DNA from 3 places in the Eubacterium sp. BIOML-A2 genome. Region 3 is predicted to be linked to each of the others. Evidence: predicted binding sites of a transcription regulator. Region 3 holds the regulator's gene; each other region holds the start of a gene.
The links. Region 3 encodes NrdR, which represses ribonucleotide reductase genes. Its sites were predicted from a motif close to CACNANATNTNGTG; they were not measured.
Positions count from the first base shown of each region.

Region 1: GKG43_RS14695 (ribonucleoside triphosphate reductase) is a predicted target of NrdR. The motif match lies at 2,700-2,713, and genes of this name have one in related genera.
Region 2: nrdD (anaerobic ribonucleoside-triphosphate reductase) is a predicted target of NrdR. The motif match lies at 3,042-3,055, and genes of this name have one in related genera.

Region 1 covers NZ_WKZK01000042.1:20,225-25,786, forward strand. Annotated here, with positions in the region: gene GKG43_RS14695 (ribonucleoside triphosphate reductase) at 220-2,586, opposite strand; gene GKG43_RS14700 (anaerobic ribonucleoside-triphosphate reductase activating protein) at 2,840-3,535, opposite strand; gene GKG43_RS14705 (TetR/AcrR family transcriptional regulator) at 3,547-4,134, opposite strand; gene proC (pyrroline-5-carboxylate reductase) at 4,795-5,562, opposite strand, start outside.
Region 2 covers NZ_WKZK01000009.1:12,041-17,602, forward strand. Annotated here, with positions in the region: gene GKG43_RS05140 (deoxyuridine 5'-triphosphate nucleotidohydrolase) at 1-284, opposite strand, end outside; gene nrdG (anaerobic ribonucleoside-triphosphate reductase activating protein) at 366-857, opposite strand; gene nrdD (anaerobic ribonucleoside-triphosphate reductase) at 859-2,979, opposite strand; gene GKG43_RS05155 (alpha-hydroxy-acid oxidizing protein) at 3,179-4,195, opposite strand; gene GKG43_RS05160 (GntR family transcriptional regulator) at 4,326-5,351, opposite strand; gene xylB (xylulokinase) at 5,429-5,562, opposite strand, start outside.
Region 3 covers NZ_WKZK01000098.1:890-6,451, reverse strand. Annotated here, with positions in the region: gene GKG43_RS22335 (nitroreductase family protein) at 1-476, shown strand, start outside; gene GKG43_RS22330 (DUF6092 family protein) at 473-745, shown strand; gene nrdR (transcriptional regulator NrdR) at 1,321-1,770, opposite strand; gene GKG43_RS22320 (YlmC/YmxH family sporulation protein) at 1,819-2,073, opposite strand; gene GKG43_RS22315 (ABC transporter permease) at 2,154-3,356, opposite strand; gene GKG43_RS22310 (ATP-binding cassette domain-containing protein) at 3,358-4,131, opposite strand; gene GKG43_RS22305 (DUF3783 domain-containing protein) at 4,277-4,651, shown strand; gene GKG43_RS22300 (hypothetical protein) at 4,823-5,302, opposite strand; gene GKG43_RS22295 (helix-turn-helix transcriptional regulator) at 5,293-5,508, opposite strand; gene GKG43_RS22290 (hypothetical protein) at 5,543-5,562, opposite strand, start outside.

The DNA.
Region 1 (5,562 bases), on a different contig from region 3:
CATTTCAGTGGGGGATACCGATTCCTCTCCGCCCGCCACTGCCGTTTATCTGTTATACTCTAGTATACCGTAAAATAAGTAACTGACTCATAAGCTGAGACAAACTTTCGAGAGTGCTGCTCCACAAACGCAGGCGTAGTGGGCTACGCTGAGGCTTGGGGAACATTGCTATCGGAAATTTAGGTCGGCTTATGTTGCAGTTAATTATTATATGATGTACTAGTGTGTCTCAGCATACGCTTTTATATTCGAAGCATTTGCCATTTTCTGCACGCCATCCTCACCGACTACAACCAATGTGGGAGCCTGCATTACACCGTATTTCTTCACAAGTTCTTCATTTTCTTCTGCATCTACTATCTCATAGGCTATATTTGCTTTTTCCAGAGAACTGGTTGCAATCTTACAGTTCGGACAGGTCTTGGTTGTAAAGAGGAGCGTTTTCATTTCTCCCGCCGGTACAGCCACTTCTTCTGCCGCCTTCTGTGCCTCATGTGTCCGTATGCTCATCTTGGAATTGCTGATATCATATACCTTGCGATCCTTGAATTCCTGTGTCTTACCATCGTTCCAGTTCTTTACAGGACGGTAGTACCCCGTAATACGGCTGTATACTTCCGTTTCCTCTCCGCAGTGCGGGCATTTGTATTGTTCTCCGGAAATATATCCATGGTTCTTACAGATGGAGTAGGTCGGTGACATTGTATAATATGGCATTTTGTAGTTCTCTGCGATCTTCTTAACCAATGATGCCGCTGCTTTCCAACCCGGAAGTTTTTCTCCGAGGAAGGTATGGAATACAGTCCCTGACGTATAAAGTGTCTGAAGCTCATCCTGAATATCAAGTGCTTCAAATACGTCTTCGGTATAGCCAACCGGCAAATGCGAACTGTTTGTATAATATGGTGTTCCATCTCCTTCAGCAGCAGTAATGATATCCGGAAACTGTTCTACATCATGTTTTGCCAGACGGTAGGTGGTTGACTCTGCCGGAGTTGCCTCCAGGTTAAACAGCTCTCCGTACATTTCCTGATAATCAGAAAGTCTTTCCCTCATATGGTTCAGTACATCTTTGGTAAACTGCTGGGTCTCTGCGCTTGTCATGTCTTTTCGGATCCATTTTGCATTCAGGCCGGCCTCATTCATGCCGATCAGCCCGATTGTGGAGAAATGATTCTCAAAAGAACCAAGATATCTCTTTGTGTAAGGATACAGTCCTTCCTCCATGAGCTTTGATATAACAACACGCTTTGTATGGAGGGAACTTGCTGCAATATCCATCATCTTATCCAGGTGTTTATAGAATCCGGCCTCATCCTCTGCCAGATATGCGATACGCGGCATGTTGATCGTAACTACGCCAATAGAACCCGTACTCTCTCCGCTTCCGAAGAAACCGCCGGATTTCTTGCGCAGTTCACGCAGATCCAGGCGCAGACGGCAGCACATACTTCTGACGTCGCTTGGTTCCATATCGCTGTTTATATAATTTGAAAAATAAGGAGTTCCGTACTTCGCTGTCATTTCAAAAAGGAGACGGTTATTCTCTGTATCAGACCAGTCAAAATCATTTGTAATGGAATACGTAGGGATCGGATACTGGAATCCTCTGCCCTCGGCATCCCCTTCGATCATCGTTTCGATAAATGCCTTATTGATCATATCCATCTCTGCTTTACAGTCCCCATAGGTGAAATCCTGCTGAACGCCTCCTACTATAGCCGGAAGGTTCGCCAAATCCCCCGGTACTGTCCAGTCCAGTGTAATATTGGAGAACGGAGCCTGGGTCCCCCAGCGTGACGGTATATTTACGCCGTATATAAAGGATTCGATACATTTCTTTACTTCCGGATATGTCAGATTGTCTTTCTTGACAAAGGGCGCCAGATAGGTGTCAAAGGATGAAAATGCCTGCGCGCCTGCCCATTCATTCTGCATGATTCCCAAGAAGTTGACCATCTGGTTGCAGAGTACGCTCAGATGCTTGGCCGGAGCCGACGTGATCCTGCCCGTTATGCCGCCCAGGCCATCCTGGATCAGCTGTTTCAGGGACCATCCTGCACAGTAACCGGTAAGCATGGACAAATCATGAATGTGAATATCCGCATTCTTGTGCGCTCTCCCCACTTCCTCGTCATAAATCTCAGACAGCCAGTAATTCGCTGTGATCGCGCCGGAGTTGCTGAGAATCAGACCGCCGACAGAATAGGTCACTGTAGAATTCTCTTTTACACGCCAGTCGGTAATCTTCACATAACTGTCCACAATTTCTTTGTAATCCAGCAGGGTTGAATTCAGATTCCGAATCTTCTCCCTCTGTTTTCTGTATAAAATGTAACCTTTTGCAACATCTGCATATCCTGCCTTTATCAGCACGGACTCCACACTGTCCTGAATATCCTCCACGGATACCAGGCCTTTTTTAATCTTTGGTTCAAAATCTGCCGTAACCTTCAGCGCCAGCAGATCGATTATGTCCTGATTGTATTGCTTTTCCTGGGCTTCGAATGCCTTCCTGATTGCCTCCCCTATCTTGGCAAGATTGAAGTCAGCTACCTTCCCATCTCTTTTTGTAACCTGATACATATTGTACGGTCGCCCCTTTCTCTAATCAAAGTCAGATAATTTTTGCCCAACCGGATACAGTTGGGCATCTGAAAATATTCTATCACCATATATTTCACTTGTCAACAAAGAACAACAATATCTAGTATGCAACTTTTTTGTTTCCAACTAGATATAGTTACAGTTTCCTATGTAAGGATCTGACCTTTAACGCTGTAACAGTCCGTCCCTCGCTGTTTCATCATCCCATGCAGTCTGCCTGAGGGAATAAATATCACTCAACCCCTCTGAGTTCAGCATTGGGAATATTTCTTTTTACAATCTCCAGCGCCTGTTCCATAATCTCTTTTGTATAGGCGCGCAGCCCCGGCCTGATTAAATCCCCTGAATCCACAAATCCCTGCAGATAATATCTTTCAGCTCCCCGGAGCCAGCGTCCAATAGCCGCAAAGTCCTCTCTTTTATGAAATTCCCTTACTACCGTGGTACGAAATTCGCAGGGCACCGCACCCGACATCAGGAAATCCACGCTCTGCAGAATATCCTCCAAGTGATAGCCTTCGATCCCGATGGTCATACCATATTTATTCGGAGCATTTTTTATATCCATCGCCACATAATCGACCAGACGCTGATCCACAAGCCGCTTCAGACGGGCGGCACTGCTTCCGTTAGTATCCAGTTTTACCGCGTAGCCCAGATCCTTTACCTCTTTTATAAAGTCCTCTATATCCGGCTGTAACAATGGCTCCCCGCCCGTGATACATACGCCGTCCAGAACCCCCCGGCGTTTCTTAAGAAAAAAAAATACTTCTTCCTCTGGTATGTTAAGATTCACATCTACATGCGTTACCAGAGAAGCGTTATGGCAAAAAGGACACCGGAAGTTACACCCTGCGGTAAAAATCGTACACGCCACTTTCTCCGGATAATCCAAAAGTGTCAGTTTTTGCAAACCCTGAATATTCATCTGCTTACTCCTCAAATTTTAAAATATCCCATCATGACCGGCATATATTCCCGGCTGTATTCTCCCAGTGAATAGTCCCCCCTGCTCAGACACCAGTCTGAAATCAGCGCACGCTCACACAGAGAGTAATACTTGGTAATCTCATTGATAGACTTATCCTGGCGGATCTCCCCTTTTTTCTGGCCCTCCTCCACGATACCTGTGATCAACCGGTAATAAACTCTGTTCCTGTCCAGAAGGTGTCTCTGTCCCTTAGCGGTCAGCTGAGTGGAATACAAAGACGCCAGCAGATCTATATTGATCTTCTCCTCGATCATAGAATGTGCTCTGTAATTCAGGTACAAAAGCTTATCGTAATTATTCATTTCCGGATCTATTTCCGCAGAAAGCTCTTCGTAAAAATCATCCAGCACTGTAGATAAAGTACTGAGCAATTCATCCTTTGTGTCAAAATAGTAATAAAACGAGCCTTTGGAAGTACCCGAAAGCTCAATGATATCGTCTACCGTTGTATGGTCATATCCCTTATCGTGGAACAGCTGCCATGCAGCGGATACAAGCCTTGCTTTCACACCCTTATTTTCTTTAGATTTCGCCATAATCTCCAGCCCTTCTTTGATAGAATTCTTAATAACTATTTTAACACAAAATTCAATGAGTGGAAAGAAAACCTCAAAGCTGGCTCATCCAATCGGCAGGAAAACCCGCCAACCGGGTGGGATCCCGGACCAGGGCAGCGTATGTGGATTGGCTATGCGTGTCTTTTCATCTTCAAGATGTGTATTGAATTATTTTGATACTGGAACCGTATCCCTTTGCTTATGTACACCTACTGGGGACATAAAAGTCCCGCCAATTCAATGCCATACGCTGCCCCCGCTTGAGGCCCCTCCTTAGAAACGAGCTTTTTCCTGCCGGTCGGATGCACCAGCTCCATAAAGGGATAGCTGAAAGCCTCCCGGAGAACATCCATGTCCTTTCAAAAACGCTCAAAGCGAACCTTAGAAATTCTTGGTGGGAAACAGCCCTGAAAATGGAGAGATTTTTGGATTCCGAATCCAAAAATCAGCTGACCCAGCGCGAGAAATCATCGGGATTTCTCGTGATGTGTCAGTGGTGCTCCATTTTCAGGGCTGTTTCCCGCCTAGAATTTCTAAGGCCCGCGGCCGCGTTTTGAAAGGACATGGATGTTCTCCGGGAGGTTTTCGGCTATCCCTTTATGGAGCGTCCCCATCCGCTGCTGATTGTTAGTAAAAAAATCACATATTTTTAGATATCTCAGCGCAGGCTTTCATTGCCTCTATTACCGCGCTTCTGAATCCATTCCTTTCCAAGACTCTGACTGCTTCTATCGTAGTTCCTGCAGGAGAGCACACCATATCTTTAAGTTCTCCAGGATGTTTTCCCGTCTCCAGGACCATCTTGGCGCTGCCGTATACGGCCTGTGCAGCGAACTTATATGCCTGTGCCCTCGGCATGCCATCGGCAACTGCTGCATCTGCCATTGCTTCAATAAACATGAAGACATAGGCCGGTGAACTTCCGCTTGTTGAAACAACAACATCCATCAGTCTTTCCGGTACTACTTCCACTTTTCCAAACGCACTCAGGATACTGACTGTATGCTTCAGTTCCTCTTCTGTCACATACTCATTCGGACAGGCAGCCGTCATCCCCTCTCCTACCATTGCCGGTGTGTTCGGCATTGTACGGACTATTTTCACCTTTTTGCCAAACTGTTCCTCCAGCCAGGCCAGTGTTTTTCCAGGCGCAATCGTAATGATGATCTGGTCATCTCTGACAAAATCTTTGATTTCCTCAATTGCTGATGCATAGAACTGCGGTTTTACAGAAAGAACAACCACCTCTGACTTCTCAACAACTTCCTTGTTATCTGCTGTTACGTTAATTCCATATAAAGATCTGGCCTTTTCTCTCCCCGGTTCAAACACATCCGAACCGATGATCTCTTCTGCACTGAAAATCCCCTCTTTAATAATGCCACCCATAATAGCGCCTGCCATGTT
Region 2 (5,562 bases), on a different contig from region 3:
TATTTGAAACCCAGGCCGCTTCTCGGATAACACTTGAGAACCCAGGAGTTCTCCATCTCTGCACGGATACCGGTAGGAACCTTGATCGTCTGGCCCGGCTCCAGCACCAGGCGGACAGGGGCATAAAAATCATAGCCCGCAGAACCTGCTGTCGCTCTTCTTGGCAGCTTGATTCCGTCATATATTTCCTGGATATCTGCTTCGTCTTCCAGTCCAAATGTATCGATCCAGTCTTTTTTAAACTGCTCCAGACTCACTTTATGAAATTTGGCAATTCTCTGCATGTTCTTTCTCCTTTGTTAACCTTAATCTGCTGCTCTATCGCAGCCTCCACCGCTGCATATGTATTACGCAGTGCTCTTTGGTTATGAGTCGTGCAACACAATCTGCTGCTTTTTCAGGCTTTCCTGAACGTCAATTACCTTCTGGTTTGCACTGCCCTTCCAGTGCAGCTGCGTATCCTTTTGGTCAATTTCAAACCTTCCGTCTACGATAACATCCAGATATTGCATTACAGGCAGGTCTTTGACCTCTTCCCACTCAAAGCCGGTATACAGCCACTGGGTTTTGTCCGGAAATCTTGCACGTATTTCTTTTGCAAGCGCTGTGATACATTCCCTGCTGGCAGGGAACAGCGGATCTCCGCCGCTGTATGTAATACCGCTAATATAATCTTTTTCCAGCTGTTCAAATAATTCCTGCTTTGTTTCTTCCTCAAAGGGGAGCCCGCCGTCCGGATCCCATGTAACAGGATTGTGGCATTCCCTGCATCCGTGTGAACAGCCCGCTGTCCACAGGACGACCCGCAGTCCATCACCGTTAAGCATGTCATCTTTTGTAATATTGTGATACTGCATGTTACATACTTTTCCTTTCCGCAATCTCTGCCATCTTGGCATCATTAAGTCTTGTATCGCCTTTCACTCTGGAGTAGGACAAATAACCGTTCATCCGGTCTATCTTGGTCAGATTCTTACTTCCGCACACCGGGCACACATCCATATCCAGTTCTTCATGGCCGCAGTCATCGCAGTAAGATAAGGACAAATTGACGCCCTCGTAGTATCCTTTTTCCATCGCTCTTCTGACCAGCGCCTTCACGGCTTCCGTATTGTAGCTGATGGGATACTTCACATACTGAATCTTACCGCCGTTGCTCAGATTCCAGAATCGTCCCTCCAGATCCTGCTTCTCAATCGGAGTGATCTCTTCGCTGACATGGCAGTGAAAGCTGTTGCTTACATATTCCCTGTCGGAAACATTTTCAATAATCCCGTATTTTTTACGGAACTGCTGTACCTGCACCCCACAGAGATTCTCCGCCGGCGTTCCGTAAATCGCGTACAGATGCCCGTCTTCTTTTTTGAATTCATTGACCTTGTCGTTGATGTAATTCAACGTTTCCAGCGCAAATGAGCCGTCTTCTGCAAGGGACTTCTTGTTATGGATCTGCTGCAGTTCATTCAGGGCAGTTATGCCAAATGATGCGGTGGCAGATTTTAACAGTGGCTTGATCTTATCATACAGCCCCAGGTGACCGCCATAGAAGCCGCCTTCACAGTATGCGAGCGGATTCGTGGATGCCTTCATCTCTCCCAGATAATCGTAGGTCCTCTGATGAAGCCTTCTGATCAGGTTCATATAATAATCCAGCACATCGTGGAAGTTCTTACTCTCTTGCTGTGCCTTTGCATAAATCATTGGCAGATGCAGGCTGATGGCTCCAATATTGAACCTTCCTACAAATACCGGTTTATCGTTCTCATCTGCCGGTTCCATACCGCCTCTTTCATACCATGGAGACAGAAATGCACGGCAGCCCATTGGGCTGATGATTTTCCCGTATTTTTTATAGATACTTGGAACATATCCCTCGCCTGTCAGGCTGAGCCAGTCGGGATACATCGTCTTTCGGGAACATTCAATTCCCGCTTCAAATACGTCCTCCAGCGGTTTTCCCGGCCCATGCAGGTTCTCATCGTATAAGAATACAATCTTCGGGAACAATACCGGCTTTTTATGTCCCTCTTTCCCCTGCCCCTTCCGGCGTACTTCCAGCATTTTTTTTGTAGCCAATTTGCCGTATTCGCTGGTTCGTGTACCTGCACTCACGGTAATAAAAGGATAGTCTCCCCTGCTTGAGGATACGGAATTAAACTTATATTCCCATCCCTGGAAACCCTGATCCATCTCTTTTTCCAGGTCAGCCCAGGCAACCTCCTGCACCTTATCCTCCGGTAGTCCCAGGTTTCTATATTTCTCAATCAGTTTATTGTGCGATTTTTCTGCGTAGGGCTCCAGAATCTCGTCCACACTCGGCACCGTGAAGCCGCCGTACTGCTGGCTTGCGGCGCTGAGCACGATGTCTCCGATCACATCAAAAGCCGTATCCAGTGTCTTTGGCTCATTGTACCAGAGATTTCCCATCTCAAACCCGCCGTTTAACACGCTCTTCACATCAAAGAGGCAGCAGTTCATGGTGTCTCTTCTGGCAGACATATCATGTATGTAGATGTATCCTTCCCTGATCGCCTGTATCTCCTCAACGGTCAGGAAAAACTTCTTATATAACTCCTTATTCAGCTCGTTGAAAATCAGGCTTCTTTTTGTGGAAACAAGGGCGCTGTCTGTATTGCTGTTCTCTTTGTCTCCAATGTACATAATGGACTGGCTCTTTTTATAAACCTCGTCCAGCATCTGTACAAAATCCTGCTTATAATTCCGGTAATCCCTGTAGCTCTTCGCAACGACCGGATTCACTTTCTCCAGCGCTCCCTCCACTACATTGTGCATCTCAGCGATCGGGATGTCCGTTATAGCCATGGACTGTACCTTTTCTTCCACAAAGCGGCAGATATAATCCAGTTCTTCATCCGTAAACTTGATGAGTGCGCGGTAGGCCGATTTGTTCACCGCAACAACCACTTTATGCACGTTAAAATCTTCTTTTGTTCCGTCCTTTTTTACTACATGCATCATGCTGTCTTCTTCCTTTCCTGTTGTCATTTATTCTATATTTAGTATTCACTGCGCAATTCGCAAACTATATCCTGTGCCGTACAAACAATACTACCACCATACAGCCTGCATCGTCAATACAAAATCTTTCACAAAAAAGGAGGAGCATAACGAATGAAATTTTGTTAAAAAATAAACTGGTAACTTCTGGAAACAATGTTTAGTTCCAGATCATATCACGCCGGATATCTGAAAGAGTGAACGCCCCGCACATAGACATGGTATCTTTTAGTTCTGCTTCAATCCTGTTGATATACGCTTTGACACCGTCTTCCTCCCCGCCGTATACCGCGGTCACGAACGGACGGGCAATCAGGACGGCGTCTGCCCCGAGTGCAAGTGCTTTAAATACATCGATCCCTGTCCGGATTCCACCGTCAACAAAAATCGTCATGTCCCCCTTCACTGCTTCGGCAATAGACGGCAGGACCTCCGCCGTCGCCGGGCACTGATCCAGCACGCGTCCCCCATGGTTGGATACGACGATCCCCCGGACTCCGGCTTCCTTTGCCTTAAGAGCAGCCCTGGGCGTCATAATGCCCTTTAAGATAAACGGGATCTCTGCAATCTTCACGATCTCTTTCAATTCTTCCACAGACTTGCTTCCTGCAGGAGGATTCAGATTCTGCAAAAAAGGAAGACCGGCCGCATCGATATCCATTGCCACCGCAAATGCACCTGACTTCTTCACAAGCTCCATCTTTTCTCTGATTGTTCCCATATCCCACGGTTTAACAGTGGGAATGCCCATGCCGTCAAGTTTCGTGATCGCTTTTGTGGCTTCTATCATGACATTATAATCTGTCCCATCCCCCGTAAACGCCGCTATTCCATTCTGTGCACAGGCGGAAACCAATATATCATTATACTCTTGATCCGAATATTTATCGCCGTAGTGCAGCTTCACAGCGCCCACCGGGCCGGCAAAAAACGGGGCGGAGAATTCTTTTCCGAACAATTCGGTCTCTGTCTTCACCTGCTTCTGCTCACAGAGGGTATCCATATTGATACGGATCTCCTGCCATTTCTGGTAATTTCGTGCTGCGAGGTCACCGACTCCTTTGGAGCCCGGTCCCGGCATTGTATTTCTGCAGGCAGCTCCATTACAGATATTACATGCCTTGCAGTAAGGGCCCATACATGATCTTGCATTTTTGATTACTTCACTGTACTCCATATTCATTTTCTCCCATTCTGATAGAATTCTGCGGCCATCCGCAGAGACACCCGCAGAGCATATGCTGCGCAATGCCCTGCGGGTACGAATTTTCAAACACGTTATAGTATAGCACTTCTGGATTTATTCATCAATAACAAGTGAGCGTTCCTTCCACCTTACAGAGCGCTGCCTTCCACTCAATCTGTTTCTGGTTCTGCATAGCCAGACAGTAAAAAATCTGTTTCACGCTCTCCTCCAGGTTCTGCCTGTATGTGACAACCTGCCTCCTCCCGGCCTCCGGGAAATCATCAATCCCCGCCACCTTGGTCTGCACCGCCTTCAGCCGCCGGACCGAATAGGACACGGCCGCCGCGATTTCCCGGTCACCGCAGACAATGGCGTCAGGCAGGGGTTTGTTGTAACTCCTTAGATAATTCAGGACAAATTCACTTACATTGTGCCTGCATTCCCACGGAAGATGAAGAAAAGGTACCTCTTCACCTGTTTCTTTCAGACATGCCGCTTCACGGCATGCGATGCTGTATATGTCCCGGCGGTCCCAGCCTGCATAACGGATGTCCCTGCAGCCCTCTTTTTGCAGCTCACCGCAGAGCGTACGCACTGCCTCGTCATTATCCAGCGCTACACAGTCCGCGAAAGGAAGACCTTTGTCTGTATCAAAGAAAACCATGTTCATGCCCAGCGCACGGAGGCGTTTCAGCTTTTCCATGTCCACCGGCAGATCTTCCAGCCATATCACCGTGTTCTGAAGCCCCCGCTTATAAAGGCGGTAGAGACAGTTCTCCAGGGTTTCCGTGCGCGGCTTTTCCACATAGAGAAGCATGGATCCCTCCTGTTCCGCATAGGTCTGGAAATGTGCGATAAACTCTGCAAAAAACGGATTCTTAGCAGGGGCTATCAGTACGATCATATCCATACTGCTGGCGGTGCCATAATTATGGAAACAGACTCTCGTCCCGCTTCCGACTTCCCTGACAATCAGATGCTCACTTTCCAAAAGGTCCAGCGACTTCCGCACAGTCACCCGGCTCACATCCAGGGTCTCCGCCAGTATGCGTTCGGAAGGTATCCGCTCCCCTTCCTGGTAGGTTCCGTTAAAGATCATGTCACATATTCTGTTTTTTACGTTGATGTATAAATTTTCTTCACTCATGCAAACAATTATAGCCCTTCTGCATTTTCGATGCAATACCGGAAATTCCTGTTTTCTGCCCCTGATTCTGAAAATTGTTAAAACAGCTCTTTATTTCTGGGATACAGCTCTTTATAGATCTGATATCTTTCCTCATAGACTTTCTGATTTTCCGGATCCGGAACCACAACATCGCTGCTGAGCCGGACGATCCGGCCGCATGCCTCCTCAA
Region 3 (5,562 bases):
AGGACACCCCGGTCCCGGAAGACATTCTGCGCAGGCTGGCCGATGCCGGCAGGCTCGCGCCCAGTGCCAGCAATCTACAGGCATGGAAATTTTTCTTTGTGACCGAACCGGACCTCGTCGCTAAAGTGGACATGTTCAGTCCCGGACTCAGCGGCCATCCGCCCGTCATCCTGGTAATCTGTTCCGATATGGAATATGCCCTGAGCCACTCCCGCAATGCTGAAATCTACGGCTGCATGATGGACGCCTCTATGGCGGCCGAAAACATCATGCTGGCGGCACTCGAAGAGGGCCTCGGCACCTGCGCCATCAAGTCCTACACCGATGCCGCCGTACGCAAACTCCTCTGTCTCCCCGATACATACCGTATAGAAATGCTAATGTCCATAGGCTACCCCGAAGGAGACCCAAGAGACCCCAGAAGAAAACCCCTGGAAGAAATCCTATACTTCAATCAATGGGAGGAAAACAAATGAAAAATAAAGAAGCCAGTCTCGAACTCTTAATCTACATGATAACCAGCGCCGCCGGCCTGGAAAACGAGCCTCACATCTATGGCCCCCTCCGCTTAATAGAGGCCTCCCAGCGCCTGTGCCAACTCCGCCTGGAGGATGACCCCGATAATCAGGACCTAAAAGACCTCATATCCATAATAGAAGAAGGCAAACACAAATGCACCTCCGACGAGCCCGCCTTCTACCAAATGCTCCAGGACGCCGCCGCCAAACTGGTAGACATAATCTAACAAAAGCAGAACATTATTCTGCCCCCATACTGCCGTCCCGCCCGCCAGGGTATACATTACGGCGCGCCCTTTGGACATACCTTATTCCGCAGTCTACTGCGGATCCGCCCGCAGGGCATGAGTTACGGCGTGCCCTTTGAACACACATTATTCTGCATATACCTGCCCCCTGGCCCACAGTTTCCAACTTAAGGCGCTATAACATTCTCCCCCCAGCATCCCCTCGCGCCGCCGCCTCCGTCCGCCATCTCCGGCCACCCGCCCGGATGAGCGCCGCCTTCCCGGGATGGTGAATGAGACGTCGGAGGGGATTTGTGCAGGTGTTTTTGGATGCCTAAAGTGTGCCGTGTTTCCGTTAGGATAAAATAGAAAAATCTGATGGACAAACTTTGCTTTCCCAAGCAAAGTTTGAAGCAACTAAGGCGCCAAATCATCAGATTTGGCACCGCATGTTGCTGGTTCCATCAGATTTTTCTATTTTATCCTTACGGAAACTAGGCTAAACGCCCGGTATCCAAAAACACCTGCACAAATCCCCTCCGGCGTCTCATTCACCATCCCGGGAAGGCGCCCCCCTACTCTAAAAATTCCTTCAGTTCCGCCATAAAGGTGTTTACATCTTTAAACTCCCGATATACGGAAGCGAACCGCACATAAGCCACCGGATCCAGAGCCCTGAGCTTGTCCATCACAATCTCACCGATCATACTGCTCGGTATCTCTTTTTCCTCGCGGTTGAATATCTCCAGTTCCACGGCATCTATCGTCCGCTGAATCTCCGATGCCGGAACCGGTCTTTTATAGCAGGCACTTAAAATGCCCTGCTCAATCTTCGCGCGGTCATACTGTTCTCTGTTATTGTCTTTTTTGATAACGATCAGCGGAATAGTTTCAACCTTTTCATAGGTTGTGAAACGTTTTCCACACTCGTCACAGGAACGTCTTCTGCGTATAGAATTATTATCTTCTGCAGGCCTAGAATCAATTACTCTTGTGTCGGGGTTTCCACAATAAGGACATTTCATAATATATTCCGCCTTTCCTCCCATTTCTTCCCCCATTATACACAATAACTAGAACTTTTGCAAAAACTTTTCCTCCCTTATTTCCACCAAAATAATATCGGGACCGATCTTCTTGATGCAGTGCCACGGAATGACATATTCACAGTCTGTTCCAAGGAATCCGCAGATTTTCCCCGGCCCCGGAATGATGATGGCCTCCACCCGTCCCTCTTTGATGTCGATATCCACATCCACAACGCATCCAAGCCTTTTACAGTCGCATACATTAATAACTTCCTTTTCCCGCAATTCACATAATCTCATAATCTCACCACACCAAAAATGCCCGCATACAGCAGCAGCTTCTCTCACTGTTACTATATGCGGGCACTCTGAAATGCGTGTTAAATTGCCATTACCTTTTCACTTTCAAATGCTTTTGCAATCACACCGATTAATACGGCTCCCAGAACTAGTGTTACGCCCAGTGTCATCCCATACTGCATCATAGTCACTTCCTGCGTCAGAATGCCCTGCAGCGTAAGCGATGTGTTATAGATCGGCACGGCGTAGAACCATTCGTGCGGGGTCTTTGTTGTAAACATTGTCGTGATCCCAAGCACCAGAACCAGCATGTAAACCGGCATCACGTAAGAATTGGCCTCCTTCACGGTCTTGGCAAATACGGATACCAGGACGATAATTGCCGAATACAGAAATGCAATTGCCACAAGCAAAGCGGCCATCATTCCGATCTGCTTTGGATTCAACGACAGATCCAGTCCCATATCTCCGCCCATGCCGCTCATCATCTGCGGCATAAAGGCAACCATTGCACCCACATATACGACAGAGGATACTCCGGAGATAATCATCAGTGAAAATACTTTTCCAAGTACAATGGAGCTTCTCTTGATCGGGGAAACCAGAAGGCTTGCCATCGTGCCCCTTTCCTTCTCCCCGGCCACCATATCAGTTCCGATTCCCATAGCCCCCGCAAATAACAGGATGGTTACAAAATAAGGAAGCATCATTCCCAGAACCTTGCCGCTGGCTTTCTCCTCGTCCTGAATTACCATTTCGGGATTATCCGAATTTACTGTAAATACGGTAAGACCTTCCATGTCCTCCACACGGTCGGATAAGAGCAGCTGTCTGTATGACTCCAGGACGCCATTTGATATTGTGTCATATGCCGCGCGTGAATAGTCTTCCGACGGATTGTAATACGTCTTAACCTGAGGGGTTGGCGCTCCTGTCTGATAACTGGAAACCTCATCCAAAAAGCCTTCCGGAAATTCGATCAGCAGATCGGCCCCTCCGTTTTTTATCATATCTTCGGTCTCGGCCCTGTCGCTGACCGTATATACATCGCATTCTTTGTCCGCAGCCTTTAAAAATTCTTCAAAACCTGCCGGCGCATTCTGGAGATATACGATCGCCTTATGCGATTCGACGTCTTCCTGAGCGCTGCTGCTCAGACTGCTGACCAGAGTCATAATACCAACCATAATAATCACCGGAAGGAAAAATACTGAGAAGATCATCTTCTTGTCTTTGAAAACCCTTGCCAGCTCTTTCCCGCATATCTGTTTAATCCCGCTCATCTTACTTTCCTCCTTTCTGAATTCTGTAAAGTTCGAAAAAGGCATCTTCCAGATCCTCTGTGTTTGTATCATGAAGTATCTGATCCAGGCTTCCCTCAGCCACCTTGCAACCATCAATGATAATTCCGATCCTGTCACAGATTTTTTCGGCTTCTGACATGACATGCGTGGAGATAATCACCAGTTTGCCTTCGTCTCTTAATTTTCTTAAATAATCAGTAACGCCGCGTGCCGTCACTACATCCAGCCCATTGGTCGGTTCGTCAAAGATTACGATATCAGGATCATGAACCAGACACACCGCGATTGCAGCTTTCTGTGCCATACCTGTAGAAAGTTCTTTGATTTTTTTCTGGGAAAAGTCTTTAATCCCAAAGTATTCAAAAAGCTCCTCTTTTCTCGCTTTGAGCCTATCCTCCGGAATGTTATGTAATCTTCCGAAGAAATCAAACATATAATCCACAGAAAACTGAGGATCCAGCTTTATATCCCCTGTCAGAAAGCCGAGCTTCTCCCGCACCATTTCCGGCTCCTTCTGCACTTCATGGCCGGAAACATAGATCTCGCCTTTTGTCGGCTTGATGATGGTAGAGATACACCGCAGCGTCGTTGTCTTCCCCGCGCCGTTTGGTCCCAAAAGGCCGTATATCTCGCCCGGTTTTGCCGTAAGGCTCAGGTCATTAACAGCAGTCTTTACGGGGTTTGTCGTCTTGGATTCCTTCATCTGCTTTTTATTCAGTTTATAAATCTTGGTCAGGTTTTTGATCTCTATCATGATCTCCCTCCTCATTCTGTACTATTGTGTTAATACAACTATATATCCTTGTTATTGATTTGTCAATAACAATTTTTTCCTTCCTCAGCCCTTTCAATCTTTTACCAAATAGATTACAATATTAAAAAAATAAGGAGGACTATCCATGAAAGAAACTATCTTACTTTTTCACGTTCCCGATAAAGAAAAGCTGTTAAAAATCGAAATGGCACTTTTTCCCCTGCATGTTCGCTTGAAACATGTGAAAGAGGAAGAGTATCACCAGCCGCTCGGCGTACTGGCGGGTATAAAAGACGCGGTACCCGCCGAAGGAAATTATACCGGCAGCGCCCTGGCCGATACCATGATCGTTTTTGCATTCTTTGATGACAACCGTCTCAACCAGGCACTGGCAGCGCTGAAGAAAAGCGGCGCCGGCCCTCTGCCCTACAAGGCGGTCCTTACTCCGACCAACCAGTTCTGGACTGCCCACGAATGCTTGGCAGAACTGAAACGTGAACATGAGGCTATGACTCCCTAGTACAGCAGTGCACTAATAATTCAGCAATAATCACCTGCTCTCTACGTCATAGCTGTACCTGCTTTCGCTAGACGTAGGAACCACTACGCCGTCGCGAAAGCAGGCACAACTCTGACGCAGATATCAGGCACTTATTACTGAAAGATTAATGCACTGCTGTACTAGCAGGAATCATAGCTTTTTTTCATAATATTTTTTCACGATAACGGTAACAAGGAAATACAGCATTAGTACTCCCCATGCCGTCCAGAATACAGCAAAGTTAAAAAATCCTGAGATCAAAAGAACTGCATAACAGACTCCCATAACAATCATGCCTGCCCAATATGAGGTTTTTTCATTAATCATTTTATTTCTCTCGTCGGATACTTTGAGACGTTCTTCTCGTAGAAGTTTTTCATTCTTAAGAAGTTTTTTTGCCTTCAGGATCTCCTTAACCGCGAAGATAATGACGGCTGCACCGGTTCCCATAAAGACTCCGCATAAAAATCCCTCTTCATACTCTCCGCCTCTCAACATCATCACAATCGCCACTGCGATAGTAAGCAGCCCCACACCGCACATAAAAAAGTCTATCCTGATCCGGGCTTTTAGTTTCTCCCTGTACTCCTCGTCTGTCTTAGCTCCCTGTTGCAATGCTTTTATAAACATATATTTTCCTCCTCCAGATTAAAAATAAAAATATCCTCAATATTGACTCCAAAATACTGGGCAATCTTATGTGCCAGTATCAATGACGCATTATACCTGCCGTTTTCCAGCGATATGATGGTCTGCCTTGTCACCTCAACTGCATCTGCAAGTTCACTCTGCGTAATCTTCCGTTCCTTCCTCAACTGCTGAATTTTATTTTCCAAAAACATCCCCCATTTCTGACCGTCGTATTCAACGCTACTTTCCTCCATAAAACA